One region of the Streptomyces sp. NPDC051180 genome, then DNA from elsewhere that is predicted to be linked to it. Evidence: riboswitches for the same ligand, from Rfam matches in the RefSeq annotation. Region 1 holds a riboswitch; the other holds the start of a gene.
The links. A riboswitch is a leader RNA that binds a small molecule or an ion and turns the genes downstream of it on or off. The one in region 1 is predicted to bind cyclic di-AMP.
Positions count from the first base shown of each region.

Region 2: linked by a shared signal. The riboswitch ahead of AB0424_RS26870 (transglycosylase family protein) and the one ahead of AB0424_RS00490 (C40 family peptidase) in region 1 are both predicted to bind cyclic di-AMP.

Region 1 covers NZ_JBFBBC010000001.1:97,022-100,418, forward strand. The annotation lists gene AB0424_RS00480 (8-amino-7-oxononanoate synthase) at 1-443, shown strand, start outside; gene AB0424_RS00485 (ATP-binding protein) at 656-1,093, shown strand; gene AB0424_RS00490 (C40 family peptidase) at 1,337-1,813, opposite strand; cyclic di-AMP (ydaO/yuaA leader) riboswitch at 1,817-2,023, opposite strand; gene AB0424_RS00495 (hypothetical protein) at 2,338-2,643, opposite strand; gene AB0424_RS00500 (ATP-dependent Clp protease proteolytic subunit) at 2,651-3,178, opposite strand; partial or broken gene AB0424_RS00505 (aminotransferase class I/II-fold pyridoxal phosphate-dependent enzyme) at 3,165-3,397, shown strand, end outside.
Region 2 covers NZ_JBFBBC010000018.1:57,242-60,638, reverse strand. The annotation lists gene eno (phosphopyruvate hydratase) at 1-789, opposite strand, end outside; gene AB0424_RS26870 (transglycosylase family protein) at 1,078-1,776, opposite strand; cyclic di-AMP (ydaO/yuaA leader) riboswitch at 1,780-1,951, opposite strand; gene AB0424_RS26865 (transglycosylase family protein) at 2,210-3,286, opposite strand.

The sequences.
Region 1 (3,397 bases):
GCAGCCAGGGCGGCGCCGTCCTCGGGCCCGCCCGGGTCGTCGAGCACCTGGTGAACGCAGCCCGCACCTTCATCTTCGACACCGGGCTCGCCCCCGCCGCCGCGGGCGGCGCGCTGGCCGCCCTGCGGGGGATCGCCGCGGAACCGGGCCTCGCCGAGCGGGCCCGGACCGTCGCGACCGTCCTGCACCGGCGGCTCACCGACGCCGGGCTGACCGCGGCCCGCCCCGACGCCGCCGTCGTCTCGGTCCGCGCCCCCTCCCCGGAGGCCGCGCTCGCCTGGGCCGCGGACTGCCGCGAGCAGGGCCTGGTCGTCGGCTGCTTCCGGCCGCCCTCGGTGCCCGACGGCATCTCGCGGCTGCGCCTGACGGCCCGGGCCGACCTGACCGACGCGCAGATCGAGTGCGCGGTGGAGACGATCCTGCGGACGGCGCCCGTCGGCTGAGTCGCCCGGCGCCGCCCGGACGGGGCGGCCGGATGCCCGCCGGCCGACGCGACGGCGGCCCAAGCGTGTGCGCGGGCCGCAGAGTTCACCGCTTCGGGCGACAGACAGGGACATATCTTGGTGGAACCCCGCCCGGGGCGGCACGATCGGTGGCACTCTGACGCGAAGTGCAATCCGGGACGATGTTCCCGGCGGGAAAGGGACAGCGTCGCATGGCAGATCACCAGGAAGCATCCGTCACGCTGCCGAGCGAGCCCGCCTCGGTCCCCACGGCCCGGCGGTACGTCGCGGACGTCCTCACCGGCTGGGGACTCGACGACACCGCGGACACCGCCGACGCGATCCGTCTGATCGTCTCGGAACTGGCCACCAACGCCGTCCTCCACACCTTCGGCCTGTCGCCGACGTTCACCGTCGACGTCCGTCTGGTGCGCGAGGAGGTCCTCCACATCGGGGTGACCGACAGCCACCCCCGCAGGCCCCGCCGTCTGCCGGCGGCGGTCCAGCAGGACAACGGCCGCGGCCTCGTCATCATCCGCTCGCTCGCGGCCGAGGCGGGCGGCCGGTTCTCCGTCACGCCGACCGACGACGGCGGCAAGACGGTCTGGATCACCCTCCCCTGGACGGCCGCCCCCGTACCGATCCGCTGACCCGCCCGCAGGGGCCGGCCGGCCGCCGGGACGGGGCGGCCGCACGGTGGTGCGGGGAGGGGCGGTCGTACGGGGCTCCGGCGGCTCGTGGAGGTTCCACGCCGGTGGTGCCGACGGGGACACCGGGGTGCCGGGGCGGTGGTCCGGCCGGAGAGCGGGGCGGCGCCACCCCGCTGCTCATGCCGGTCCGAGAGGCCGTGTCAGCGGCCGGGGGCCGTCAGGGACGCGGCCGTACACGGGTCGTCATCGGACGCGGCCGTAGTAGACCTTCGACGACCAGATCCTGTCGAGCTTCACCCACGAGCCCGTCTTGGGCGAGTGCCAGATCTTGCCCGCCCCGGCGTAGATGCCCACGTGGTAGACCCTCCCACCGGAGTGGAAGAAGACCAGGTCCCCCTGTTGTCTGCTGGACGCGGCGATGTGCCGGGTCTTGTTGTACTGCTGCTGCGCGGTGCGGGGCAGCGACTTGCCCGCCTTCTTGTACGCGTAGAGCGTCAGGCCGGAGCAGTCGAACCGGGTGGGTCCACTGGCTCCGTACCGGTACGGGGCTCCCTTCTTGGACTGGGCGACGCTGAGTGCCTTGTACGCGTGTGAGGTGGCTGCCTGGGCCTCCGGCGCCGCTCCCGGTGCGAGCAGCGTGCCGCCGACGGCGGCGAGGGTGAGAGCCGAGACGGCTCCGGCCCGGGACAGCAGGGACGGGACGTGCATCTGCGCAGTCATGCGCAACCCTTCGTCAGCCGCCTGCGAAGGATGACCTGTCGGGTTCGGGCTGGCGAAGATGCCCGGCCGCGGCTGCGGCTTCACCCCAAGGAGCGGCCTCGCTGCCGGAACAGCGCGTACGCCCCGTAAAAATCGGGTCCTCCACTCCTGCCGATCCACTCCTGTCGACCAGACGTCCGGGACAGCGGCAGGACTCGGCGTCCGCCCGGACCGCCCCGCCGCGGCGGCGGGGGCTTGTCGTCGTCAGGGATCTTGACTCACGACATGGGCGAAAACCGAGTTGAAACGGCGATATGTGAGGCTCCTCACGACTGATCCATTCAGGTGGACAGGCAGCCTTTGTGATCTTCCGAGGTTTGGCCGACGAGCCCCGCACCAGCGATGGAACGTTCGATTCCGCCAGATGTGTACACCTGCTGCGCAACTCACCCGCTGCATTTGTCGACTCGTCGACTACGCCGAACGAGCGAGGGATTCTGCGGCGCGCGTCGGCCGTCCGGCCCTCGACACGACACGCGGGAATGTCAACTCGCGCGGGTGTCGGGGACGGTGACCCGCCCCGTCCGGCGCTCGCCGTCCAACACCCGCAGGGCGCGCGCCAATGTGTCCGCGTGCACCTCGTTCTCGCCCCGCATGTGCATGAGCGTCAGGGCGGCACGCAGCGCCTCGACTCGCCCCACCAGGGCTTGTGCCGCCCGCAGGGCCCCATAGGTATGCGAACCCCTGGATGGGTTGATCTTCCCCAGGAGGTCGACGACTTCGAGGTAGGCGTCGACGAACTCGCCCTCGGCCCGGGTCAGGGCGGGCAGCGGCGGCAGCTCGGGGACCACGTCGGTCTCACCGCGCCACGCCGCCGGCGGGAGCCCGCCGGCGGCTGACGAGGTGGTCGACCAGGCCGTACGCGACCGCCGCGGGGGCGTCCAGGACCGTGAGGCGGTCCAGGTCGGCGTCGATCCGCTCCCGGCTCCGCCCCGTGTGTTCGGTGAGCATGGCGGCCACCAGGGCGCGCTGCCGCAGCAGTTCGCGCGCGTGGACGTCCAGATCGCTCGGCTGTCCCCGCATCGGCTCGTCCAGGGCGGGCTGTTCGAGCGTGACCCGGGCGCCGGGGAGGACCATGCGCTTGCCCGGGGTGCCGGCCGCGAGCAGCACGGCCGCGGTGGACTCGGCGCGGCCCAGGCAGGTCGTCTCCACGTCGGAGTGGAGCGAGCCCATCGTGTCGTGGATCGCCGTCATCGCGGTGACCGCTCCGCCGGGGGAGTTGATGTACAGCGCGATGTCCTGCCCCGGGGACGCGTGGTCGAGGTACAGCAGCTGCGCGATGACGTCGTTGGCCGAGGTCTCGTCGATCGGAGTCGACGGCGACAAGGCGCCGCTGCCGGAACTGGCCGCGGCCTGCCGCGCGCACGGCGCCGGTCTGGTGGTGGACGACGCCCACGGCTTCGGCGTGCTCGGCGAAGGCGGCCGGGGAGCCCTGCACGAGGCCGGTCTGGCCGGCGACGAGGACGTCGTCGCGACCCTCACCCTGTCCAAGTCCCTGGGCAGCCAGGGCGGCGCCGTCCTCGGGCCCGCCCGGGTCGTCGAGCA
Region 2 (3,397 bases), on a different contig from region 1:
GCGGGACTTGCCCTCGAACTCGTACACGCCGTCCTTGTAGAACTCGGACGCGGCGACGTCGAGCGCGAGCGCGACGTCGGTGCCCGGGGCGTAGCCGGCCTCCTTGATGGCCTCGATGATGAGGTCCAGGGCGGCGCGGTTCGACTCCAGGTTCGGGGCGAAGCCGCCCTCGTCGCCGAGGCCGGTGGAGAGGCCCTTGCGCTTCAGGACGCCCTTGAGGGTGTGGTAGATCTCCGCACCCCAGCGAAGGGCCTCGGAGAAGGACTCCGCGCCGATCGGGGCGATCATGAACTCCTGGATGTCCACGTTGGAGTCGGCGTGCGACCCACCGTTGAGGATGTTCATCATCGGGACGGGCAGCAGGTGCGCGTTCGGGCCGCCGAGGTAGCGGAAGAGCGGCAGGTCGCTGGCCTCGGAGGCGGCGTGCGCGACGGCGAGGGAGACGCCGAGGATGGCGTTGGCGCCGAGCGATCCCTTGTTCTCCGTGGCGTCCAGGTCGAACATGGCCTGGTCGATCAGGCGCTGCTCGGTGGCGTCGTAGCCGACGAGCTCCGGGCCGATCTGCTCGATGACGGCGAGGACGGCCTTCTCGACACCCTTGCCCTGGTAACGGTTGGGGTCACCGTCGCGGAGCTCGATGGCCTCGAAGGCACCGGTGGAGGCACCGGACGGAACGGCAGCACGACCGGTGCTGCCGTCGTCGAGGCCGACCTCGACCTCGACCGTGGGGTTGCCTCGGGAGTCCAGGATTTCCCGGGCTACGACGACGTCGATGGACGGCACGAGCATCTCCTTCTGGGATGTGACGCTGGATGTGACGCAAGGTCGGTGCAGGGTCGCTTGGCCTTGCGACAAGAGCCTAACCGGCTCGGGGGCTCCCGCCCGCCGGGCGCCCGCACCCTGGGACGAAAAAGGACCCAAGGGCAGGTATTACGGGACGAAGGGCCTCAGATCTACTGGGTGGTAACCGCCTCCGTGTCCCGAACGCCCTCCCTCTGACACGGCGAAACCCCGGCCCGGCGTGCACGGGGGAGGGCACGTCGGACCGGGGTGGTCACCGCGGGAGGGTCGCCGGGCTCACTTGAGGTGGAGCTGCTGGCCCACGTAGATCAGGTCGGCGTTCTCGACGACGTCCTTGTTCAGGTCGAAGAGCTTCGCCCAGCCGCCCTGGACGCCGTGGTCCCGGGCGATGGTGCCGAGGGTGTCACCGGGCTTGACCCGGTACTCGCCGTCACCCTGCTTGACCGTCTTGCCGGCCGGGGTCACGACGGTCTTCGCGGCGGTGGCCTTCCGCGGGGCCTGCGCGGCGGTGGCCTTCTTGGGGGCCTGGCGCTGCTCGCTGCGGGTGGTCGGCTGGGTGGCCTTGCGCTCGGGGGCGGGGGCCGTGGTGCCACCGGTGTAGGTGGTGCGGGAGAGACCCACGCCGCAGCTCGGCCAGGCACCCTTGCCCTGGCCCGCGAGGACCTTCTCGGCGACGGTGATCTGCTGCGACTTGGACGCCTGGTGGGCGTTGGGGGCGTAGGCGGTGCCGCCGTACGCGGCCCACGTCGACGACGAGAACTGCAGGCCGCCGTAGTAGCCGTTGCCCGTGTTGATGGCCCAGTTGCCGCCGGACTCGCACTGGGCGACCCGGTCCCACTCGGCGCCCGTGGCGGCCGAGGCGGTGCCCGCGGTCATCAGCGGGGCGGCGACGGCGACACCGGTGACGCCGACGAGCGTGGCGACCTGGGTGGCCTTGGAGGGACGACGGTGTTTGCCCTTGCCGGAAAACAGCATGGAGATTCTCCTCACCGACGCCTGCGAGGTGAGCTGTCGGGTTCGGGCCAATGAGTTGCCCGGCCGCGTGTCCTTGCACGCGACTTCACCCCAAGCCGGTCGTCGGCCGTCTCTCGACGGCCGGGGCCGGCACTTACCTTGGGTCCCCCGCTCCTGCCTTCGGCGCTGACGCGACGACTGTTCCCATCGACCGACGGCAGGATTCGGCGTTTCGGTCGACGGGGCCCGCGGTGGCGAGCGGTTAAGACCGTAGACACAGACCCACCGGAAGTTCAAAGAGGCGCATTGCGGAAATTTCGCCCCTCCTTGCCCTCCGGCGGGGGGTGTTTGTGCAGGTGAGAGGTGACGGAGGCAAAGGTCACGGGCAGGACACGCCAGTTGGGGCGAAGAGACCCATGTCTCACTTGCCCAGAACCGGACATTCAGTCCCGAACTACCCTTCGGCCGTGACCGGATCCACCGTCAGTTCGAGGCTCTGACCAGGCAGGATCAGGTCCGGATCGGCGCCCACCGTCTGGCGGTTGGCGTCATAGAGGGCCGTCCACCCTCCGGGCAGTTCGTTCGACTGCGCGATATCGGACAGGCTGTCGCCGGGCCGCACGGTGTACGCGTCCGAAGTGTCCGCACTGTCCTTTGCGCCCGAATTCTTCGCGGCGTCGGTCGCCGGCGTCGAGGTGGAGGCGTCCGCCAACTCGTCCGTGGGCGAGGCATGCTTGCCGGATTCCGGTGAATTGCCCGCCTTGTCGGTTTCCTCCGGAGCGGCGTCGCCCCGATGCTTTCCGGACCCGGGGGCCGTCGACGACCCGTCACCCTCCTCCACTCCGGGGGAAACGGGCATACCGGGCGTAACAGACGTGTCGGGCGTGACCGGCGTCGTGGGCGTGCCCGGCGTCGTGGGCGTGCCGGGCGTGACGGGCACGCCGGGGGTGACGGGGACCGTCGGGGGAAGCGAGGCGTTCGGGTCCTCCGGGACGGCCGGCGCGGTGGGCGTGGCCGTGGCGGTCTTCGGCGTCTGGGCGTGCCGGAAGGAGCCGGCGGAGCCCGACGGGGTGCCGTCGGTCCGGTTGGACTCGGCGACGGGACCGGTGGGGGCCGTGGGGACGGAGGTCGGGCCGGGGTCCACCCCGGTGGCCTTCCCGTCGTTCGTCAGCCCGGCGATCGGCGCGCAGGTGGCCCACTCGGTGCTGCCCTTGGCAAGAGCCTTCTCGGCCACGGCGATCTGCTGGGCGCGGCTGGCGAGGTCGGGGCTGGGGGCGTACGCGAGGCCGCCGTTCCGCTCCCAGCTGTCCTGGGTGAACTGGAGCCCGCCGTACATCCCGTTGCCGAAGTTGGCGCTCCACTGGCCACCGGACTCGCACTCGGCGACCCGGTCCCAGGTGGCCGCGTCGGCGGCGGATGCGGAGCCCGTGGCGAGCAACGGCAGCGCCATCGCCGAACCGGTGACACCGGCGGCGACGACGATGGCGGGGGCCTGACGGGGGCGACGGTGTCGTCCGTTCCCGGAACGCATAGGAGCGCCTTTCGCGTGACGGCTGAGACTGCCGGGAAACGTAGCGGTATTCGAACGCTCATCACAAGTCGGTCGACCCGCGATCACGCGAAGATCACATTTCTGATGCGA